Haloglycomyces albus DSM 45210: one gene and its partner. The protein of the gene in region 1 binds, or shares a complex with, the protein of each later gene. Links are inferred from orthologs where the notes say so. Each region holds a gene or a part of one and is shown on either strand. Other genes may lie near its edges.

Evidence for each region.
Region 2: the proteins of dnaB (region 1) and dnaG are in contact, whole or in part, in a crystal structure (PDB 2R6A), measured with the Geobacillus stearothermophilus proteins. The link is inferred for Haloglycomyces albus DSM 45210 from one-to-one orthologs. Residues at the interface, in WP_033016901.1 of Geobacillus stearothermophilus: Ser13, Glu15, Ala16, Gln18, Glu91, Leu92, Asp94, Ala95, Val96, Pro97, Thr98, Ala99, Ala100, Asn101, Tyr104, Tyr105, Ile108; in WP_049624496.1 of Geobacillus stearothermophilus: Lys456, Leu457, Leu458, Pro459, Ala460, Asn463, Ala464, Leu467, Leu535, Leu536, Ile537, Ala538, Gln544, Glu545, Asp548, Tyr549, His552.

What each region holds. Positions count from the first base shown.
Region 1 is NZ_AZUQ01000001.1:1,377,915-1,389,485, reverse strand. Bases 1-2,810 are described here. They hold dnaB (replicative DNA helicase), read left to right. Parts: upstream 1-599; coding sequence 600-2,021; downstream 2,022-2,810. Other genes in these bases: HALAL_RS0106505 (DUF4192 domain-containing protein), read right to left, coding at 2,026-2,810; HALAL_RS0106525 (hypothetical protein), read right to left, coding at 1-109. In the rest of the region: more of HALAL_RS0106505, read right to left, coding at 2,811-2,982; dnaE (DNA polymerase III subunit alpha), read left to right, coding at 3,354-6,887; HALAL_RS0106485 (UvrD-helicase domain-containing protein), read right to left, coding at 8,372-9,397; HALAL_RS0106480 (fructosamine kinase family protein), read right to left, coding at 9,880-10,761; serC (phosphoserine transaminase), read right to left, coding at 10,803-11,571. UniProt on the Escherichia coli protein: The main replicative DNA helicase, it participates in initiation and elongation during chromosome replication. Travels ahead of the DNA replisome, separating dsDNA into templates for DNA synthesis.
Region 2 is NZ_AZUQ01000001.1:93,515-105,271, forward strand. What follows is about bases 5,820-8,815. They hold dnaG (DNA primase), read right to left. Parts: upstream 8,265-8,815; coding sequence 6,375-8,264; downstream 5,820-6,374. Other genes in these bases: HALAL_RS0100480 (ABC transporter ATP-binding protein), read right to left, coding at 5,820-6,304; HALAL_RS16345 (hypothetical protein), read left to right, coding at 8,770-8,815. Also shown: pulA (pullulanase-type alpha-1,6-glucosidase), read left to right, coding at 1-2,644; HALAL_RS0100465 (hypothetical protein), read right to left, coding at 2,655-3,485; HALAL_RS0100470 (ABC transporter permease), read right to left, coding at 3,580-4,377; HALAL_RS0100475 (ABC transporter permease), read right to left, coding at 4,388-5,209; more of HALAL_RS0100480, read right to left, coding at 5,318-5,819; more of HALAL_RS16345, read left to right, coding at 8,816-9,582; tRNA dihydrouridine synthase DusB, read left to right, coding at 9,634-10,839; HALAL_RS0100500 (hypothetical protein), read left to right, coding at 11,145-11,363. UniProt on the Escherichia coli protein: RNA polymerase that catalyzes the synthesis of short RNA molecules used as primers for DNA polymerase during DNA replication.

The DNA of each region.
Region 1 (11,571 bases):
TCGGCCAGTAGGCGCGCTCACCCGGACGGTCCAGATCGGACTGAGGTGTGCGGGGCTCTCGTGCCTCCGCCCGCTCATCGTCGCCGTCGGCCGTTCTGCCGCCTCGCACCGTCAGCCCCCTCGCTCGATCGGGAAATTCGTGACAAATATTTTTTATCCACAGCCTGTAGACAGTAAAATAGCTGTTCACACGATTAAATCACAAAAGTGAAACCAGAGTTGTCCACACCTTTTCCACAGGTTGGGGCCAGTTATCCACAGGTTATCCACAGTTCGTGTCGCGTCGAACTTGCCACCGCTCGATTTCCCCTCTAGCGTCGAATGGACCGGACGTGCCGGCGGAACGTCACCGGGCGATCGACACCTGGGACGCGTCCCCGTTCTGCCGCGCCCTCCGCATCGACATGGGTGAACGGCCCGGCTTCCGGCAGTGACCCGAACGCCAATCGACCCCGTCTCGCCGCACCGTCCGCATTCGTGGCGTTACATTGAACGATGGCGCGGGACCGTTCCACGACGGAAACCGGCTCCCGCTTCGCGACGGCAGCGTGACACCGCCACCGACGACTTGACCGACCTGAACCACCAAGGAGCTACCGTTGACCGACCTGACCACCGGTAACCTCCATTCCCAGTTCGGGCCGCCCCCGGACGACCCGTACGGTTCCGGACCGCCCGACGCCGCCGGGCCAGGGGGCTATGAGCGTACCCCACCACAGGACATCGCCGCCGAACAGAGTGTGCTCGGCGGAATGCTGCTGTCCAAGGACGCCATCGCCGACGTCATCGAAATCATCAAGACCGTCGACTTCTACAAGCCCAGCCACGCCCTGATCTACGACGCCATCTGCGACAAGTACGCCGACGGCGAGCCCGCCGACGCCATCACCATTGCCGCCGCGCTGGCCGATTCGGGCGACTTGAACAAGATCGGCGGCGGGCCGTACCTCCACGACCTCCTCGACGCCGTTCCCACCGCCGCCAACGCCGGCTATTACGCCCGGATCGTGCACGAGAAGGCCGTGCTGCGTCGCCTCATCGAAGCGGGCACCAAGATCGTGCAGTTCGGATACGGCGGCGGCAAGGGCGGGCGCGACGTCGACGACCTGGTCGACCTTTCGCAGCAGGCCGTCTACGACGTCACCGACCGCCGCAAAAGTGAAGACTTTTCCATGCTGCAGGATCTTCTGCAGCCGACCTTGGACGAAATCGAGACCATTGGAGACAATCAAGGTCTCATCACCGGTATTCCCACCGGTTTCACCGATCTCGACAAACTGCTCTCGGGAATCCAACCCGGCCAGCTGATCATCGTGGCCGGTCGCCCCGGTCTCGGTAAGTCGACCGTGGCGATGGACTTCCTGCGTCACGCCTCCCTGCATCACCGTATGAGCTCGGCCCTGTTCAGTCTGGAAATGAGCAAATTCGAGATCGTCATGCGCCTGCTGTCGGCCGAAACCCGAGTTCCCATGCACGTCTTGCGCGACGGAAGTTTGGAAGACGACGACTGGACCCGCCTGGTCCGACGCATGGGAGAAATCAGTGAGTCGCCGCTGTTCATCGACGACACCGCCTCGATGACGCTCATGGAGATCCGGGCCAAGGCTCGGCGTCTCAAACAGAAGAACGACCTCAAAATGATGGTCGTCGACTATCTTCAGCTCATGACGTCCCCCAAACAAGTGGAGTCGCGCCAGCAGGAGGTATCGGAGATTTCCCGTGGCCTCAAGCTGCTGGCCAAGGAGGTCGAATGCCCCATCATCGCCGTAGCACAGCTCAACCGTGGCCCCGAGCAGCGCACCGACCGTCGACCACAACTCAGCGACCTGCGTGAAAGTGGTTCGCTGGAACAGGATGCCGACGTCGTGCTCCTGCTACATCGTGACGACTACTACGACAAGGAGTCGCCCCGTGCCGGGGAGGCCGACTTCATCGTCGCCAAGCACCGTAACGGTGCCACCGATACCGTCACCGTCGCCAGCCAACTGCACCTGTCCCGGTTCGTCGACCTGGCGATTTAGGCGCTCAATCCGGAAGAGTTCGCCGCCCCAGGCGATGGGGCGGAATACCCCGCTGTAGAGCCTCCCACAGCAGTGCGGCCAAGCGGTACCGCGGATTGGCCCGCAGCGCACAGTCCACCGCTTCGGCGGCGACCACTCCGTTGCCGCAGCGGTAGGCGGCGAAGGCGGCCACGCACGCCACCGTGGCACAGGGCGTGCCGCGTAGATGCCGCGCCGCCCAAATCCACAAGTCTACATTGTTCTGCCCCGGATCATCGCCCATACAGTCCAAGAGCCAATCGCGCACCTCCACGTCGCTGAGCGCGAGCGCGATCTCGGCGATCTCGGCCGCCTCGGGCAACCGGGTCTGCTGCCGCCAATAATCCAGACACAGCAGGTCCTTACCCCGCGATTCCGGGTCGGTCGTATCGTCGTCGGCCTGACGACGGCGTTGTTCCTCCAGAGCCCGAGCGACCTTGTCGCATTCGCGGCGCTCGGCCGGTTTGAACAGGCGTGCCAGGTCGCGGCGATTCTTCGGCCCCGATCCGCCCGCCGCGATCATGGCGCAGACGGCCGGGCTGGCGGTGGGAACGGACTCGGCGGAACGATCCGGATCCGGCCAGCGTGGGTACAGGTAGCCGTCGCGCACTTGGGCGGTGACGATAACCCGCATGGGGACGGTGTCGTGCTCGCAGCGCTGCCGTAGTTTGTCCAGCAGCGCACCGGCGGCACCGTAGCCGATAATGGCCAAACGGTCACATCCGTTGTGGCGCAGGATGACCACGTAGTGCTCGACGTCGGAATCCTGAATCTCACCGTCGTCGACCCGGACCCGCAAGGCACAGCGCACCAGGTTGTGCCGCAGTCCGACCAATACGACCGAATCGGACTCGGGTTCGTATCCGAGCAGGTAAGGGATAAGCCCGGCCAAGTCGGCGGCGCTGTCGATGTGAACGTTCGTGGAATTGGCTGCGGTAGTCATGACATCAGTCTCTTCCCGCCGTCAGGACGTGTCCAGTAATCCGACCACCTGTGGATAAACCTGTGGATAACTCTCAACGTTAGCCCTTTCCGGCGATATGTGAGCGATTTTTCTCCCTCTTCGTCGCGGCGCAATCCTGCGGGACAGAGCGTGGAAACATCCCCTTTTCGCACGTCCCGACCACCTCACTGACACTCCGGGCGTACTTGGTCGCGTCGCTGCATTGGCCTAGACTGAAGGGCCCATTCGAATCGTCATCGCGACGCTCCGCGCGACTCAACGCCGTGAACCGCGAACGTCGAATGGCGTTGAACGAGGAACGATCACTCGAATCGCACGCAACACGCCTGGCCAGGTTGAGGAAACTACGCATGTCGAAGCAATTCGCCCATCTGCACGTCCACACCGAATACTCCATGCTCGACGGAGCCGCCAAACTCGGCCCGCTATTCGAAGAGGCACAACGCCTCGGCCAACCCGCCCTCGCCATGACCGACCACGGCAACATGTACGGGGCCTACTCCTTCTACCACGAGGCCAAAAAGGCCGGCATCAAACCGATCCTGGGAATCGAGGCCTACCTCGCGCCCCACGACCGCTTCCACAAAAAGCCCGTCCGCTGGGGCGATCCGTCCCAAATTCGCGACGACCTCTCGGGAAACGGTTCCTACACCCACGCCACCATGCTCGCCAAGAACACCACCGGGCTGCGTAACCTCTTCAAACTCTCCTCGTACGCCAGCTTCGAAGGCACCTACTACAAGCCGCGCATGGACCGCGAACTCATCGCCCCCAACGCCGAGGGCATCATCGCCACCACCGGTTGCCCGGGTGGTGAGGTGCAGACCCGCCTCCGACTGGGTCAGATCGACGAGGCCTACCAGGCGGCCAGCGACTTCCGCGACATCTTCGGCCCCGAGAACTACTTCCTCGAACTCATGGAGCACGGCAACTCCGTGGAACGCCGCGTCGCCGACGAGCTGTACGAAATGGCGCGCAAGATGAACCTGCGGCCGCTGGTCACCAACGATTCCCACTACGTCACCGACGACCAGCAGCACGAACACGCGGCGCTGCTGTGCGTGCAATCGGGATCGACCCTGGACGACCCCAAACGTTTCCAGTTCGAAGGAGACGGCTACTTCCTCCGCTCCGCCGAGCAGATGTATCAGCTGCGCTCCGATGAGGCCTGGCAGGAGGGCTGTGCCAATACGCTGCTGGTGGCCGAAATGATCGAAGACTACGACGAGGTCTTCAACGAAGCCGACCGGATGCCGCGCATCGAAGTCCCCAGCGGCTACGACCAAGGCAGCTGGCTGACCCGCGAGGTCTTCCAGGGACTGGCCGAACGATTCCCCGACGGCACGATTCCCGAGGAGTACAAGTCCCGTGCCCAGTTCGAGCTGGACGTCATCATCAAAACCGGCTACCCCTCGTACTTCCTCGTCGTCGCCGACCTCATCAACTACGCCCGCCGGGAAGGCATCTACGTCGGTCCCGGTCGCGGTTCCGCCGCCGGTTCGCTCGTCGCCTACGCCCTCAAGATCACCAATATCGACCCACTTGAGTACGGCCTGCTGTTCGAGCGTTTCCTCAACCCCGAACGTGTCTCCATGCCCGATATCGATATCGACTTCGATGATCGTCGCCGAGGAGAGATGATCACCTACGCCACCGAGAAGTACGGACAGGACTTCGTCGCCCAGGTGATCACCTTCGGCACGATTAAAACCAAGGCCGCTTTGAAGGACGCCGCCCGCGTCCACCACGGGCAGGCCGGTTTCGCGCTCGCCGACCGCATTTCCAAGGCACTGCCGCCTCCCGTCGCCGCCAAGGACATTCCCCTTCAAGGCATCACCGACCCCAAGCACGAACGGTACAAGGAAGCCGCCGAAGTGCGCGGACTCATTGAAAACGACAATGAGGTCAAGCAGATCTTCGAAACCGCGCAAGGTCTGGAGGGCCTCATCCGCAACGCGGGGGTGCACGCCTGTGCCGTTATTCTGTCCTCGCAACCGCTCACCGAATGCGTCCCGATGTGGGCACGTCCGGACGGTTCGATCATCACCGGCTGGGACTACCCCAGCTGTGAGGACATCGGACTGTTGAAGATGGACTTCCTCGGTCTACGCAACCTGACGGTCATCGGCGACGCCATCGAAGCCATCAAACTCAACCGTGGGGTGGACATCGACCTCGATACGTTGACGGTGGACGACCCGGCCTCCTATGAACTGCTCGCCCGAGGTGACACGCTCGGTGTGTTCCAGCTCGACGGTGGCGGCATGCGGGAATTGCTGAAACGTATGAAGCCCGACAGCTTCGCCGACATCATCGCCGTTCTGGCGCTCTACCGGCCCGGTCCCATGGAGGCCAACTCGCACAACAACTACGCCGACCGTAAGAACGGACGGCAGGAAGTCACCCCGATCCACCCGGAGTTGGCCGACGCGTTGGAAGAGATCCTGGCCGAAACGCACGGTCTCATCGTCTACCAAGAGCAGATCATGAAAATCGCGCAGAAACTGGCGGGATTCTCGATGGGTCAAGCCGATGTTCTGCGTAAAGCGATGGGGAAGAAGAAAATCGACGTCCTGGAGAAAATGTACACCGATTTCGAATCGGGCATGGCCTCCAACGGTTTCAGCAAGGAGTCCATCAAAACCCTCTGGGACATCATGCTTCCCTTCGCCGGTTACGCGTTCAACAAATCGCACGCCGCCGGATACGGTTTGGTCGCGTACTGGACGGCCTACCTGAAGGCCAACTTCCCCGCCGAATACATGGCCGCACTGTTGTCGTCAGTCGGCGATTCGAAGGACAAGACCGCCGTCTACCTCTCCGAATGCCGCAAGATGGGCATCACGGTCATGCCGCCGGACGTCAACGACTCCCGCCACATGTTCCACGCCGTCGGCGGCGACATTCGCTACGGGATGGAAGCGGTGCGCAATGTCGGCGGGCACGTTGTCAGCGGCATTATTCAAGCGCGGGAAGAGAAGGGGGAATACACCGACTTTCAGGACTTCCTCAACAAGGTTCCCGCCAACGTGTGTAATAAGCGCAGCGTGGAGTCCCTCGTCAAGGCCGGTGCCTTCGACTCGCTCGGATACAGCCGCCGAGGTCTGGCCGAGGTGCACGAAAAAGCCATCGACGCCGTGGTGTCCATTAAGAAAGAAGAGGCCAAAGGGCAGTTCGACCTGTTCGGCGGAATGATGGAGTCGCCCGAAACCATGGGCGTGGACCTCAGCGTGTCCGAAGAGGAATGGCCGCGCGAGGACAAACTGACCTTCGAACGGGAGATGCTGGGACTCTACGTCTCCGACCACCCGCTCAACGGCTTTGAAAAGCTCCTGGCCCGCAGCAGCGACAAGCCCGTCGCGGCCCTGCACGGCGACGGCGTCAAGGACGGAACGACCGTATCCGTCGCGGGCATCCTGCAGAACGTCGCCAAGCGGGTCACCAAGCAGGGGAAGCTGTGGGCTTCGGCGACCATCGAAGATCTGGACGGCTCCATCGAGGTCCGTTTCTTCCCCAACACCTACGAGATCGTGGCCGACTCCCTTGCCGACGACGTCATCTGCGCGGTCAAGGGGAAGGTCGACCGGCGCGACGGCACGGCACAGCTGATCGCCTTCGACCTCGCCGTTCTCGACACCTCGGGAGGCCCGGAAACCTCCGACGCGCCGCTACGGCTCAGCGTCGAGGCCGATTCGGTCAATGAGGAACTGATCTACGATCTACGGAACGCCTTCCGCCACTCCAAGGGAGACGTGCCGGTCTACGTCCAGGTACAGGCCGAGGAGCACGGCCCCATGCTGGAACTGGGCAGCCAATGGCGCATCAACCCCAGCAACGACCTCACCACTCAACTGCGGTCGATCGCCGGCGTGACCGTACGCTGACGACTCGGTGGGGCGTGGGGAACCGCGCCCCACCGGTTTCTACAGCCCCTCGGCGACCGACGCCCCGATCCGCAACCAGGCGTTCGACGTCGCCTTCGACAGTCCCTCATAGCGAATCGGTTCACCGGAGTCCAACAGCTTCTCATACGGCGCGAGTAGGACCACGCGCGTACGAGCGGCAAAATGCCGTTGCACGGCAGGCAGATCGACGTCCTTGCGGTGAGCCGGCATCGACACCACCGTCACCGCCTGACGCACCAGATCGCGACGCCCACTCTGTTCCAGGTGATCCAACATGCGCGCCGCCGTCTCCGCCGAGTCGTTGCGCGCCGACATGCTCACCACCAGCTGATCGGTCGCATCAATCGCCGACTGCCAATTCGAAGCCCGCACATTGTTACCCGTGTCCACCACGATCAACTTATAGAAACGCGACACCGCTTCGCGAATATCACTGAAGGCACGGGCGGTCAACATCTCCCCCGCCGTAGCGGACTCGTCCGAAGCCAATACATCGAACATCGCCCCACCCTGGGCCCTCACATACTGCGAGAGATCCCCGACCCGACCGGTCGGACCTCGAAAATGATCCAGATCCCGCAGTAGATCGCGCACGGTACGAACATGAAAGTCCTGCTGTGCGCGCATTCCCAACGTCCCCTGCGTCTCATTGTTGTCCCACGCCAACACGTAGCCGCCCCGGTGCTGGCCGAACGTCGTCGCCAACATGAGCGCGGCAACCGTCTTCCCCGCTCCTCCCTTGGGGTTGACCACCGTCACCTGTCGCAGGCCGCCGAAATTACGGCGCACCTTCTCCACGCTCAATTGCCGTGCGTGTTCCCGAGGCCCTGGTGGGAGGGCGATCAAACCGAACGACAGGCGATGTGCCCAGCCGCGGATTCCCGTCTCCGCGACCGGCGGACGCGGCGGGACCACCCGGCGTCGCGCGAAGTCGTCGGCGGTGACGTTGATCGGCTCCAGGGTTCCGGGTGTGTCCGGGAAGGCGCGGACGATATCGCCCCGGGACGGCGGCTCGACCGGCGGGGTGACCGACTCGGTGGGCAGCGACGGCGGGGACTGCGGCGTTTCCGCTACACGCTCGGCATCCGGATTCCAGACGTCCGGCGTCTCGGCGCGGGACGGCTCTGTGTCGAGAGAAGGCGGCGCCTGCGAGGGATCAGGCGCGAAAGGAGACCAGCCGCCACTGCCTTGCCGCGGACGTCGCCCCGTTTCCATCGCGTTGTCACGCTGAACGGTCACGATTTCCTCGTCGTCGGAGCGCTCTGTGTTGTGTTCCATCTCTTCCTCCTCTGCTCACATTGTGACCCATGGAGGGCAATTGAGGCGGAAAGAGCCGTAAACACCTCAGAGCGGACAGACGGCACCGGAGGAAGACCGGACGAGAGCACTGGGGAAAACGGTCGCAAATGGACCGACAGTCGTAAACCCGACTCGTCTGAAAGTGAGACGGGGGACACTTTGTTCTACAGTAGACGCGGCTGTTCCGGTCCCGAACTGCGCTCAGGTACATAGCCGAAGGGAACGAACAGACCTGAGTCGATTCCGTCCAAGACCTCAGAGCCGTGACTCTGATGCGAGATGAAGACCGCCCCGCGCGCCCGTGACAATGCCACGTACAGCAGTCGTCTGCTTCGGGCGTCATTAGGCCAAGCGTCGCGATCAAAGCCGGTCAAAACGACCGTATGCGGCTCGTCGACCATGGTCGGATCGACCTCGTCGGGAGCGGAGACGACGTGGATCGACTCCGTCTCCACACCGCGAAACTCCAAGGCGTCGTATACCTCCGACAGGAACTCGCGTTCGGTCGGCTCGTCGACGGCGTAAAAGCGACCGATGCGGGTACCTTCGGACACGGTACGCTGCGATCGCGTCATACGGCCCGGAACGCGAGTGACCGGCTCGATGATCTGCGACATCGCCGTCACCACCGCAGCGGGGGAGCGATGATTACGCGACAGTCGCACCATATGGGACTGCGGAAACAGTTCCCCGAACATGTCGAAGGCCCGCCAGTCGTCCGAATCGTCGATGACCGAATCGGGGTCGCCGGTGGCCATGATGGAGGTATTGGAGTCACGCCCTGTGACGAGGGAGCGAAAGGTCTTTTCCGGAATAAATGGCAAATCATCAATAAATAGATGCGCTACATCAGTGGAGGCATCAGGCCCCGAAACGATGACCTCACGCCCCTCGGCCCCCAACAATTCGTCGAGCGACTGACGCAAATGCCGCGCTCGCTCCTCACTGGAGGCGATCACGGCGCATTGATAGGCCGGAACGCCCAATTCCGTAATGAGGTAGGCCACCCTGCGCACGAGCAGGTAGGACTTTCCCGTCCCCGGTGCCGCATTGACCAGGATTGGGCCGAGAGACGCACTGGCCGCGACCCGCTGCATCGCATCCAAGGACACGAGCGGATCGGATCGCACCGCCTCGTGCAGACCCGCCAACAGCGGTTCCTCCGGCTGGGCCCGTTGCGGCTCAGCCACTACATCCCAAGCGGCAAGGGGAACGTATGGCGCGTGTGACGGCCCCGAAGCTGTTGCACGTCGGCGTGGTGATCGAGACGGGGCAGCGTGCTCCGCATCGCTCGACCACTCGAACAATGGGGACGCCATCTGCGACGGGGAACTTTTTTGATGATGGCGCACCCTTGCATTCTTGCAGATAACCGGAACCTATATCAACATGACCGATAAAACTTTATGAAGAAGATTACACGAATTTCACCTTCGCGCGTCGATCGTAGAGGTCAGCCATTACTTGAACGTCTATTCAGCATCGGCGACCACGATTCTTTTGTCCGTTCCACCCGACGGAGTGACCGTGCTCGAGCAACTACCATTGGTGATGTCGATGTCTCACATTGGTCTGATTCCCGACAATTTCCCGCTTGGTCGACTCACCCACGAAAACGGTATTGAGAATCCACTTCTTCACTCCCCGCAATTTCATCGATCACGGCGAGAATTCAGGATCCGGCGTTCACATATTCGGTTACCACCGACATCAATTGACCGCGAAATGAGCGCCCGAATAGAGCCGTATGCGCCAGCAATGGAAAGAGCCAATGAATTCCGATTCTCTCCCGCCAACCGTCGTTCAGCGGATATTCCTCGTCATACGCAGTGATAATGTCATCGACAAAGGGCGTCGACCCCCACAGACGCAAATTCGCCAAATCGGTTTCTCGGTGTCCACCATGGGCAGCGGGATCAATCAATCGGGCACCGTTGGGCGTCCACACCACGTTTCCGAACCACAGGTCACCGTGGAGTCGCGCCGGAGTCTCCTCGCTACCGGCCAATTCCTCAATCCGCCCCAGCAGCTTCTCCACCGCTGCGACATCGGCGGATGACAATGCTCCATTATCTTGGGAGAGACGCAGAAAGGGACGCAAGCGGCGTTCCGCGTACCAATCCGACCATCGCAGTGACGCCGTCTCGGTGTTGTCCATATCCAGCTCGCCGATGAATCCGCGCCACGGCGCCCCGAACGTCGGAGCGCCACAGCGGTGCACAGCGGCGAGTTCCCGCCCCAAGGATCGCGCTGCCGCGCGGCTGGGCTCGACCTCCTCCAGCCACGGTTCCACCAGCAGGTCGTCCGAGCCGTACAGCACCTCGACGATCGCCGTGGACGCCTCTCGCAGCCACCGCAGTCCTTCGATCTCGGCACGCATGAACCCTTCGCGGTGCCGGTTGGTCGTCTTGGCGAACACCGAGGTTCCGTCATTGAACGTCAGGCGCTGCGCCGTCGCCGAAGCCTCCCGTTTGATCGGTGTCGAACGGAGACGCTGATGGTGCAACAGTTCGGGGATGAGGTGATACGGAATCGACGAATCAGTGGTGGACATAGTTCCACCACTGTACTTGCTCCCATCCTCTGGGATCGAATCTAAGCCGCCAGGCGTTCCACCACGTAATCGACGGCGCCGGTCAAACGGGACACATCGGCCGGGTCGACGGCCGGATAGGTGGCAATGCGCAGCTGGTTGCGTCCCAGTTTGCGATACGGTTCGGTGTCGACGATCCCGTTGTTGCGCAACACCTGCGCGATATCGGCCGCGTCCACTCCGTCGAAGTCGACCGTCGTCACCACCGATGAGCGCAGGTCCGGGTCGGTAACGTACGGCTGTGCCACCCGGCTTGCCTCCGCCCACGAGTAAATCGTCTCGGCCGAGGTAGCGCAGCGCTTGACCGCCTGTTCCAGTCCACCGGTCGCATTGAGGCGGTCGATCTGTTCGGCCGCGAGAATCAGCGTGGCCACCGCCGGCGTGTTGTAGGTCTGGTTCTTACGTGAATTGTCGACGGCCGTCTGCAGATCCAGGAAGGCCGGAATATAGCGCGAGGAGGCCTTGATTTCCGCGGTCCGTTCCAATGCCGCGGGACTCATCACGGCGATCCACAGGCCACCGTCGGAGGCCAGACCCTTTTGCGGCGCGAAGTAATAGCAATCGGTCTCATTCATATCCACGGGCAGGCCTGCCACCGCCGAGGTGGCGTCGTGAATGGTAAGGGCATCACCGTCCGGGACCCTCTGCACCGGAACGGCCACGCCCGTCGAGGTTTCATTGTGCGTGGTGCCGTAGACGTCCACTCCGGCTTCCGCTTCCAAATACGCCGCGTTTCCCGGTTCTCCCTCACGTACGCTGGGGGCCCGTAGG
Region 2 (11,757 bases), 1.3 Mb from region 1 along the record:
ATACGGAACCGAGGTGTGGCTGACGGAATCGACGCCCGGGTATCTCTACCCTGGTAGCGGCAGTGCCGGCGACAGTTCAAACGAACTTGATCTGACGCAGCAACGCGCGTACTGGCTCGACGACACCACGGTGGCACTACCGGACCGCGAGACGGACGGGAAGGTGTATCGGCTGCATTCCAGTACGGACGGCACCATGTCGGCGTCCGACGGCAGCGTGGAGGGAGCCGAAGAGTCGCACGAGATGGTCGCCCTGGGCGGAATGCCGGAACGACTCCGGCAGCGCTTCCCACATTTGTGGGATTACCAGGTCTTCCAAGTGGAGGCCGATGCCCGAGCACTCGCCCGGACGCAATTGGCCGTCACCGAAGAACGACACGACGGCGACGTTCTCAACGCCACCGGCATCCAGATCGCCGGGCTGCTCGACGACCTCTATGCCGAATCGGCCGCCGCGACCGAGCTGGGGGTGACTTGGACGAACAAGAAACCCACGCTGTCGGTATGGGCCCCAACGGCCCGCGAGGTCGAACTGGAGCTGTACGACACTCCGGAAGCCGAACCCACCATCCACGCCATGGATTACGACTCCGACAGTGGAGTGTGGAGTGTGAACGGTAAGAAGTCCTGGGACCGCTCGTACTACCGGTTCCGAGTCGACGTGTGGCAGCCCGCCATCGGAGATTTCGACACCGCGTCGGTCACCGACCCGTATGCCGTGTCCCTGGCGACCGACTCCACACACAGTCAGATCGTCAACCTGGACGACGCGGATCTGAAGCCCGACGGCTGGGACGAATACGACAAACCCGACGCCGTCGATCTGACGGCGACCCACGTTTGGGAGGTACAGGTTCGAGACTTCTCCATCGCCGACGCTTCCGTCGACGAGGAACTGCGGGGAACCTACCTGGCGTTCACCCAGGACGACTCCACCTCGGTACAGCACCTCAAGGAACTCGCCGAAGCGGGCCTGACCCACGTACATCTACAGCCCACCTTCGACATCGCCACTATTCCGGAAGGCGAATCCTCGACTGTTGACTGCGATTTGGAACAGTTCGCCGCCGATTCGCCGCAGCAGCAGGAATGCGTCGGCGACGTACGCGGCGACGATGCCTACAACTGGGGCTACGATCCCTATCATTTCAACGCGGTGGAAGGCTCCTACGCCACCGATCCGCAAGGTACACAACGTATCTTGGAGTACCGGCGGATGGTCAAAGCGCTGAACGATCTCGGCCTGCGGGTGGCGGTTGACGTGGTGTACAACCACACCAGCGCTTCGGGCACCGACGCCACGTCGGTATTCGACCGCATCGTCCCCGGCTATTACCATCGCCTAGACGAAACCGGCGCAGTCACCACCTCGACCTGCTGTGCCAATACCGCACCCGAACACGCGATGTTCGATAAGTTCATTGTGGATTCGGTGACTACCTGGGCGGAAGCCTACCGGGTCGACGCTTTCCGCTTCGACCTGATGGGGCACCATCCGAAGTCGAACATGCTCGCCGTTAAGGAAGCCGTGGAGGCCGTCGACGACGACATCCTCGTATACGGGGAGGGATGGAACTTCGGCGAAGTGGCCGACAACGCCCGCTTTGAACAGGCGACCCAACCCAACATGGGCGACACGGGCATCGCCACGTTCAACGACCGTCTGCGTGACGCGGCACGCGGCGGCGGACCGTTCGACGACGACCCCACCATTCCCGGCTGGGGCAGTGGGATGGACCCCGACTCCTCAGGGCACGCCACCGACCTGGTCAAACTGGGTCTCATTGGCAATCTCGCCAATTATGAGCTGGTCACCCACGACGGAACGACCGCCCTAGGATCCGAGATTGACTACAACGGTCAGCCCGCCGGTTACGCCGAACAACCCGATGAAGTGGTCAATTATGTGGACGCCCACGACAATGAGATCCTCTTCGACGCCTTGGCCTACAAATTGGACGAAACCACCTCGTCGACCGATCGGGCGCGAGCGCAATTGCTGAACCTCGCCACGACATTGTTCAGTCAAGGGGCAAGCCTGAATACCGCCGGTACGGAGATTCTGCGGTCGAAGTCGCTGGATCGGGACTCCTATGATTCGGGCGATTGGTTCAACGCCATTCGCTGGAACTGCTGGAACGATGAATCGGTTGACGGTTTCGGCAGCAGCACGAACGGCTTCCCGGGTGGTCTTCCGCCGGCGTGGACGAGTGAGCACCATTGGGACTATGCCGAGGACACTCTCAATGCGGTGGCGACGCCGGATTGTGACGATATCGCTCTGGCGCACGGTAAGTATCTGGAGCTGCTGCGGGTGGCGTCGTCGACCGAGGCGTTCAGTTTGGGTGATGCCGAGGAGATCGCCGATCGCATCTCCTTCCCTGAATTGGAGGGTACGGATAATCCGGGAGCGATCGCCATGTCCATTGACCTTGACGGTCTGGACGACCGGTTCAATCGAGTCGTGGTGGTGTTCAATAACGACACCGGCGACCTGTCGGCTGATCTCGACGGTTGGGGCGGATCGGATTTGGAGCTGCATCCGGCGCTGGCCGATTCGGTGGACGCCGATATGGCGCAGGCGGACTTCACCGATGGAGCGGTGACGGTTCCGGGTTTGAACGTGGCGGTGTTCGTCGGTTAGTCGAGCACGTTTACGGTGACGAGGGAGAGCCTGCCTGGCGGGTTTCTCCCTCGTTTTCTTGTTTTTCCATCCGCACGACCGCGTTCAGGCCGCCGATGGCCAGTGCGCCGAGTACCAGTCCGAAGAACATGTGGAACGGCCAGGAGGTGTCGCTGTCGGGTCGGCTTTCGACGGCGAGACTCATGTCGGCGGTGGCCCAGGTCAGCGAGTGCCGTACGAAGGTCAGGAAGTCGCGGTTCTCCCAGTGATCGAAGGCCGAGCCGAGGGTCGTCACCATCGTGGTGGATTGATCGTCGAGACCGGCGACGGGACGGGATTCGTGTGAGTTTCCGGCCGTGATGAGGGTCTGATGGGTCGTTTCGGGGTCGTCGTCGTTCAGTTTGAGGTAGTCGGGTGGGGCTTTGAGTTCCATCTCCGATTCGGTGTCGAAGAAGTCCTCCGCCACGCCGGTGATGGACATGGTGGCGTTGTGGTTGCCGAACTGGTCGTTGGGTTCGATGTCGATACCCGGGTAACCGTTGTCGGTCGCGGCGACCACGAGGAGGGAACCGCCTCCCTCCGCATAGGCGGTGAGTTCGTCCCAGTGGCCGGGCGACAGATCCGGGGTGTCGAAGGCGATGACGGCATTGAAGTGGTGCAGCGTTTCGCCGGACGTTTCGACCGAGAAGCCCCAACGGCGTCCTTCCATTTCCAGGCGTTGCTGTGCGTAGGCGTGCAGGGAACCGGTCTCGGGATCGTCGCCGTTGAGGAGGAGGACGGACGGCTGCTCCCGGGCCTGGGCCGGGACGGCGGGTGCGGCGAGCGCCACGGTCATGATCAGGAGGAGGAACAGTCGCGCCATGGCCTTAGGTTAGCAGTGGTCGGCTGGGGCGGTGTGTCCCTGCCGGAGGCGACGCCGGTGGTTGTCGGTGTTGGGGATCGCCTCCGGGTCGGGTTTAGTCGTAGAGGGTTTTGGCGAGGCGTTTCTGTGCTATCCAGATTCCGCCGACGGCGAGGAGTATGAGGTAGCCGATGTGCACCAGGATCATGGGGCCGACGGTGGCGAGGCTGATGGATCGGACCATTTCAATGCCGTGGTAGAGCGGCATGAGGTAGACGATGGGTTTCACGGCTTCGGGGTAGGTTTCGACGGGTATGAAGGTTCCGCCGAAGAGGAACATGGTGTAGACGACGGCGATGAGCCAGTCGAAGTCGGTCCAGTCGCGGAACAGGGTGGCCAGAGTCAGTCCGATGCCGGAGAAGGCCAGTGAGATGAACAGGCACGCCGGTATGGCGAGGATGGCCCAGACGTTGTTGAGTAGTCCGAAGGCGCCCATGGCGGCAACGAACATGACGATGTAGATGGAGCCGCGCACCATGGCCCAGGCGACTTCTCCGAGGGCGATGTCCCAGGGGCGTAGTGGGGTGTTGAGGATCCCGTCGTAGATCTTCATCCATTTGGTTTTGGCGAAGACGTTGATGGAGGTTTCCAGTAGTACGCCCATCATGGCGGCGTTGGCCAGGATGGCGGGGGCGACGTAGGCGGTGTATTCCACTTCGCGTCCGCTGGGGAGGGTGAAGGTGCCGACGAGGGAGCCGACGCCGAATCCGAAGGCGAAGAGGAACAGGAGTGCTTCGATTCCGCCGGAGGCGACGAGGATCCATTGGCGACGGTAGGCGAAGAGGTTGCGGTTGAGCATGGCCGCGGGGCGTTGCCAGCGGCTGCGGAGTGTGTGATGGGTCAGTAGTGTCATGTGGCGGTACCTAGAAGTTCAGTCGTTTGGTCACGATGCGACGGGCGGCGAACCAGCCGGCGGTCCCCAATGCGAGCAGGTAGAGGACGTGGAGTGCGGGGTGGAGGGTGGATTCGATGCCGGTATGGGCGGTGGTGCGGCCCAGTTCGACTCCGTGCCAGAGGGGTGAGGCCCAGCCGAGCGGTTGCAGGAACAGCGGCATCTGGGAGATGGGGAAGAAGACTCCGGAGAACAGGGTGATGGGCATGACGGCGAAACGGAACACGACGTTGAGCATCGTTTCGTTGTCGATCGCCGAGCACCAGGTGAAGATCCAGGGCGCGCAGGCGAAGGAGACGATCATGGCGATGGGCACGAGTAGTACGGCTCCGTAGGAGGTGAAGACGCCGAACAACGTGAGCACGAGGAAAACGAAGGTGCAGGAGACGGTGGCTCGAAACAGGATTCCGTACAGCAGGTGCCCGTTGAGAATGTCGACCGGACGCAGCGGGCTGACGCGTTGGCTGAGGTATTGGCTGCCCCAGTCGCGGTATCCGCCGTAGACGGGGTAGATGAAGTCGCTGCTGGCGAGGGTGACAGCGACCATTCCCACGATGCCCGGGGCGATGAATTCGGCGTATTCCATTCCTCCCAGGGAGGATGAATCCACGTATTGACCGACGCCGAGTCCGATACCGATCATGTACAGAATCGGCATGACCAGGGCCGAAAAGATCGATCCGGTCCAAGAGCGGCGGTAGTTGACGAAGTGCAGGTACGACGCTCGCCAAGCACCGGCCGGGTAGCTGAGTGTCGCTTTGTCGGTAGGGGTTGGTTGGGCCAGTTGAGTCATGGAGCTCCCATCGCAAGATGACTACGGCTATTGGACAACGGGTGTGGTCGGTTCGAGATGTCGACGTGGAACGACGTGTTCGCTCCCTTAACGACAGTGGGTGCCACGTTAGGTTTCGTCCGCGCCCAACTGTCGTCCCGTCAAACGTAGGAAGACGTCTTCCAGGGTCGCCCGGCGATCGTAGATGCTGGTGGGTTCGATCTGTCGCGCGCTGAGTTCGGTGAAGGTGGCGGCGGAGTCGTCGGTGTAGACCAATACCCGGTCGGGAAGCGGTTCGATTTGATTTCCGGCCCCGTCCAGGCGTTCGGCGATCTCGACCAGCTCGGAGGTGCGCCGGGCACCGAAGCGCAGTTCCACGACCTCTTTGGTCACGTGGGTTTCGATCAGTTGCCGGGGTGAGCCTTCGGCGATGATCTTACCCTCGTCCATAACCACCAGACGGTCGCACAGCTGTTCGGCCTCGTCCATGTAGTGCGTGGTCAGCAGGATGGAGACGCCGCGTTGCTTGAGTTGGAAAAGGCGTTCCCACACCAGGTGGCGCGCTTGCGGGTCGAGCCCGGTGGTGGGTTCGTCCAGAATGATCAGGTCGGGTTCGTTGATCAGTCCCCGGGCAATGCACAGACGCCGTTTCATTCCGCCTGAGAGGTTGTCGACCTTGTCGTCACGACGTCCGGTCAGCTGCACGAAGTCCAGGAGATCGTTGGCGCGACGCCGCGCTTCCTTACCCTTGATGCCGAAGTAGCGGGCGTAGACGACCATGTTCTCAAAAACGCTCAACATGCTGTCCAGGTTGTTGTCCTGTGGCACGACACCGAGACGGGAGCGAATGGCGACTCCGTCCTGCGAGGTGGAATGCCCGAATACCTGTAGAGATCCCGAGGTCGGTTCGCTCACCGTTCCGATCATTCGCATGGTGGTCGATTTGCCTGCGCCGTTGGCTCCGAGGAATCCAAAGGCCTCGCCCCGATCAATGTGGAAATCGATCCCTCTGACCGCTTCGAAATCGCCGTATTTCTTGGTGAGGGAGTTCGCTTCCACCAGGACGGGAACGGTGGATTCGGCTGGAGCGTCGCGTTCGGTGAGTTGTTCAGCCATTGTACGAGACTAACTCACCGCGCCCCCGATCGGCGATCGGTTTTCCCGCGCGGGACGACGCGGCACCGTATCAATCACTCGCCTTGTCGCGCAGGGCCCGCAGCTGCTTTTCGGCCGCCACCAGCTCTCCGAACAGACGCATGTACTCCTCTTGATCGTTGGAGGGGTTCACCCGTTTCAACCGCTGCTTCATCTCCTCCACGTCCCGTGCCACCACGGGACGCTGGATCTGCGCCAACAAACGTTGCACGTAGTGATGATCGGGTGCGGAGTCGATGAACAACGGCTCAACGACCAGTTCATTGACCAACGCGCTCGCCGCCATGTCGTCGCAGGCGGCCACGACCTCACTTGCCCAGTTCGCCCCGGCCGTCGCAGCCGAACCCGCTCCCCCGGCCCGTGCGATGGCCTCGCGGATGACACGGTACTGGCCCTCGGTGTAGACGGTGGAGTCCACCTCGTCGAAGTACGGACCGGCGAGCGCGGGGTTCTGTAGCGCCAGTTTCAACGCCTCACGTTGCGCCTGAGCGATCACGGGATCGGTCTGGTGGGTGGGGCGACGGGTCGTCGACGATTCCGGGCGAGCGCCCTGGCCGTGGCGTGCGTTGCGTACGGCGCGTTTCAGGTCTGCTTCGTCGGCGCCGACGGCGGCGGCGATGGTTTTGACGTAGTCGTTTTGGTAGACGCCCGATTTGAGGGCTCCGAGGATCGGTACGACCGCTTGTTGTGCGTGGGTGCGGCCTTCCGGGGTGTCGAGGTCGTGTTTTTGGATCTCGTTGTCGAGCACGAATTTGGCGAGCGCTTCGCGTGAGGCGATGAGGTCGTGGACGGCCTGGTCTCCTTTGTTTTGGCGGAGTTCACAGGGGTCCATGCCGTCGGGAGTGATGGCGACGAAGGTGTTGGCGATGAATTGTTGATCGCCTTGGAAGGCCTTTCGCGCGGCGCGCATTCCCGCCTCGTCGCCGTCGAAGGTGAAGATGATTTCGCCGGTGTAGGAGTCGGAGTCGAAGAGGAACCGCCGCAGCAGGCGAATGTGTTCGCTGCCGAAGGCGGTGCCGCAGGTGGCGACGGCGACGGGGACCCCGGCGAGGTGTGCGGCCATGACGTCGGTATAGCCTTCCACGATGGCGACTCGACCGCTGTGGGCGATGTGTTTGCGCGCCAGGTCGATACCGTAGAGGACCTGGGATTTCTTGTACAGCGGTGTCTCGGGCGTGTTGAGGTATTTGGGGCCCGGGTCGTCGTCGCTGAGTTTGCGGCCTCCGAAGCCGATGGTGGCTCCGGAGGTGTCGCGGATCGGCCAGATGAGGCGTTGTCGGAACCGGTCGATCAGGTTTCCGGTGCGGGCGGGTTTGGCGAGTCCGGCGGCGGTGATGTCGTCGGCGCTGAATCCTTTGGCGCGTAGGTGTTTGGTGAGTGCGTCCCAGCTGTCGGGGGCGAAGCCGCAGCCGAAGTGTTCGGCGGCGTCTTTTCCGAATCCGCGGCCGGTGAGGAATTCGCGGGCGATGGAGGCGTCGGGGGCGGTCAGGTGTTGCTGGAAGAATTCGGTGGCGGTGCTGTTGATGTCGAGGAGTCGCTGTCGTTGCCCGGGTTTGTGTCGGGGGCTGGAGCGGCGGCCCGCGTCGTCTTCGTAGGTCACTTGGAATCCGGCTTTGGCGGCGAGGCGTTCCACCGCCTCGGCGAAGGACAGTCCGTCGGCTTCCATGAGGAAGGTGATGGCGTCTCCGCCGACTCCGCAGCCGAAGCAATGGTAGACCCCGCGTGCGGGGGTGACGTTGAAACTCGGGGAGCGTTCGTCGTGGAAGGGGCACAGCCCCATCTGGTTTCCGCCTCCGGCGTTGCGCAGGGTGACACGCTCCGAGATGACGTCGGCGATGTCGATTTGTTCGCGTACACGCTGAATGTCCGCTTGGCGGATCCGTCCTGCCACTTCTCCCCTCCTGACCGTTCGGATTCCCATTGTGCCTCACCGGCCGAGTGCAAGAACACTGACTTGAGGCCAACTGTGCTCTTCATTTCCAGCTCGTTCACCGTTAAGCTAGAGAGAAGCACACCATACAGGCGGTACCGGGCAAATTGGACGCATCGGGCGTCTCTGTTCGTCACGCATGCGGAGCCCTGGGGATTCGCACGGAGACTCGAACGGAGCCCCGCCCTTTGCTCACGAGTTCTCGAACACGCCTTGGTGACCACGCCTCAGTACCATTGATGAGAGTCAGCTAGCCTAGCCAATCATGCCGGATGTCCCGAATTCTTCGCAGCCGCCCGCAGTGCCGCCGAGTTGGCCGCCTGCGGATGACGCCGCCGCAGCACCCGATACCAATCCGCCGGTCGTGAAAGCGCGCGGTGTGGGGCGGATGGGATCCGACACCATACCGGAACAGGCGGATTATTGGTCGGGGACGGACGGCGCGGTCCCTCCTTCGACTCCGCAACTGCCAGCCACGGAGGAAGCAGCCAGCCCTATGACAGGCGAATACGAGCGGTCATCTCAGCCGGAGGCCCCAGCCACACCCGCTTCGTCGGGATTCGACGGACGTGAACCCTGGTCGGCTCCTCCCGAATCCAACGACCCTGCCCCGTCGCCCGAAGCGGGCCTGCCACGTCGGCAGTCTCCACCGGCCTCGCAGCTTCCCCGAGAACCGTGGTCCTCCCCTCCTCCCTCACAGCCGTCACCGCCGGTCACCTCCCAGCCGCAGAGCCAACCCGGCCCGTCGGCGGCACCGGCTCCGCTGTCGGAACCGACCCCGCGAGCTGACAACGCCCTTCCCAGCGCCGGTGGCCCACCGCCCGGATCGTCATCGCTCCCGCAGGCCGGTCCCGCTCCGCAAGCGGGACGTCCGCCGCAAGCGGAATCACCGCAGGCGCCGCCGCGACCCGGCCCGGATCACGCCTCGACCTCGGGTAACGACCAACACGGTTTTGGTGCGCCATACGGAACGTCGGGCGCGGCCCCCACGGCCGCGCCAGGGACGCCTCCGTCACCGCCCTCGCCTTCCGGCTCTCCGACACCCCCTCCCGACGACGGCGACGCCACTCTCGTCATCCGATTGCCACAGTTCCTGCGTAAAAAGAAATCCGACGGTGAAGAGGACAAACCGGCCGTACCGCCCACCCACACGAAGGTGCGCTACGCCCTGTACGCCATCGGCGCGGTCATCGTTCTGGGCATGATCATCGGGATCGTTATCATGCTGGGCACCTCGCCGGGCGGCGGCGACGAAGAGCCCGGTTCCGGGGAAAGCTCCACGCAGCAGGACGACAGCGGCGAAGAATAGTCGACGCACAGATGTGGATGAACAGAATTAACGAGGTGTGCTGTGACAGTCATTGAATCGCCCGTGGACGAACACGCTCCCACCCTGCCGAGTGAACTCGATGCGCTTCGCCTCGGCGATCACACGCTGCCGGTTCCGGTCGTCCTGGCGCCGATGGCCGGCATCACCAATCTGCCGTTTCGGCAACTCTGCCGCGAGCAGGGCGCGGGGGTCTTCGTGTGCGAAATGATCACCACCACCGCTTTGGTGGAACGCAACCCCAAGACGATGCGGTTGGTGGAGTTCGAAAAGGATGAGAAGCCGCGCTCGCTGCAGTTGTACGGTGTCGATCCCGAGAGCATGCGTCGGGCCGCCGCCATGGTCGTCGAGGAAGACCTGGCCGATCATATCGATTTGAACTTCGGGTGCCCGGTCCCCAAGGTGACACGACGCGGCGGTGGATCGGCATTGCCCTGGAAACGGCGATTGTTCGGCGACGTGGTGTCGGCGGCCGTAGCCGAGGCCCAACCGGCGGGAGTACCGGTGACGGTCAAAATGCGCAAGGGCATCGACGACGACCACCTTACCTACCTCGACGCCGGACGGATCGCCGAGGACGCCGGAGCGGCCTGGGTCGCCCTACACGGGCGCACCGCCGCCGAACGCTACTCCGGCCACGCCGACTGGGACGCCATCCGGCGTCTCAAAGAACACGTCTCCCTACCCGTCCTCGGCAACGGCGACATCTGGGAGGCCGACGACGCGCTCCGCATGGTCACCGAGACCGGCTGCGACGGTGTCGTCGTGGGACGCGGCTGCCTGGGACGACCGTGGCTCTTTTCCGACTTGGAAGCCGCTTTCCGAGGCCGACCCGATCGTCATCTCCCCGACCTGGGGCAGGTGTCACGACTGATGGCCCGCCACGCGCGCCTCTTGGTGGACTGGTTCGAACAGGCCGAGTCGTACGAAGCGCGCCGCAACATATCCGCCGAAAAGCACGGCTGCACCGAGTTCCGCAAACACGTCTCCTGGTACCTGAAGGGCTTCCCGGTGGGGTCCCAGCTGCGACGCTCCTTGGCGATGATCTCCACCTTGGAAGAGCTGGACGAGCTACTGGTAGAGCTGGACGACACCGCGCCGTTCCCCCGCGAGATACTCGGTAAACCGCGTGGGCGCACCAACAGCCCCGGCAAGGTCAGTCTCCCCGACGGCTGGCTCGACGACCAGGATGATCGCAGCGTTCCAGTTGGCGCGGAAATCGATTCCTCCGGTGGTTGACTCCCACCGGTGGTCGCACCGCATGATCACTCGCTCACTGAGTCGGAGAGTCGACACTCACATTTCCCATATCTTGGGACGATTGGCGGCCTTATCTAAGGCTGTCAAGTAACCTTAGCCCCAAGTTCGGTGTGAAGCTGGTCGCATGTCGGTAACTTTTCACGTTATTTCAGCGTTTAGCCTCACGTCCGGTCCTACAATGCGCTTTACTGTGGAGTGGAGGACATCGACGTCAACCACCGAAGTGAAGCGTGTGGACCGCAAATATTGCAGGGTCACCACATCACATAAAGGAGCGCCTAGTCATGGCCCAAACAACCGGTGTCAAGGATGAAGAATCCTCGTCTTCTGACAGCGATTCCGATCCCGCACCAGACATCGATCTGTCCGATCTTCCGACCAGTCCGTCGTCACCGGCACCGTTGTGGGCTTCCACCAGCAAGGTGTCATATTCCTGCACCCATACCGAGGATGACGGCCACTCCGATTGGGTCGATTGCGATACGACGATTCACAATGACTAGCCGACGCCATTAATCCATCTCCGCCGCCGGGCCACGTTCACTGGTAGGCAGTTCGCCGGGTAGGCCAATGCCTTGGGTTCACCTGTGGTGCACTGCCTGGTGGGAATCCACCCACCGGGCCACCGCAGCGACGTTCCCGACGGTCCATACCCCGCCCCGGAATGGGCTCTGCGGTTACCCGACGGCCTCGCATCGCCACGGTCACCTGAGTAAGCTGGTCGCCTGAGGAAGCGCGGTCGCCCGAAGAAACCTCCCGGGAGCCTCCGGGAGACGGACAAGGCGGAACGACACACAGCAGGGCTCCTACGGTGCCTTTCCGAATGGAAAACCGCCGTAGGAGCCCTGCTGTGTGTTCTCCCGGTGTGGAGCGGGAAACTTTGCTCCACACCGGGTT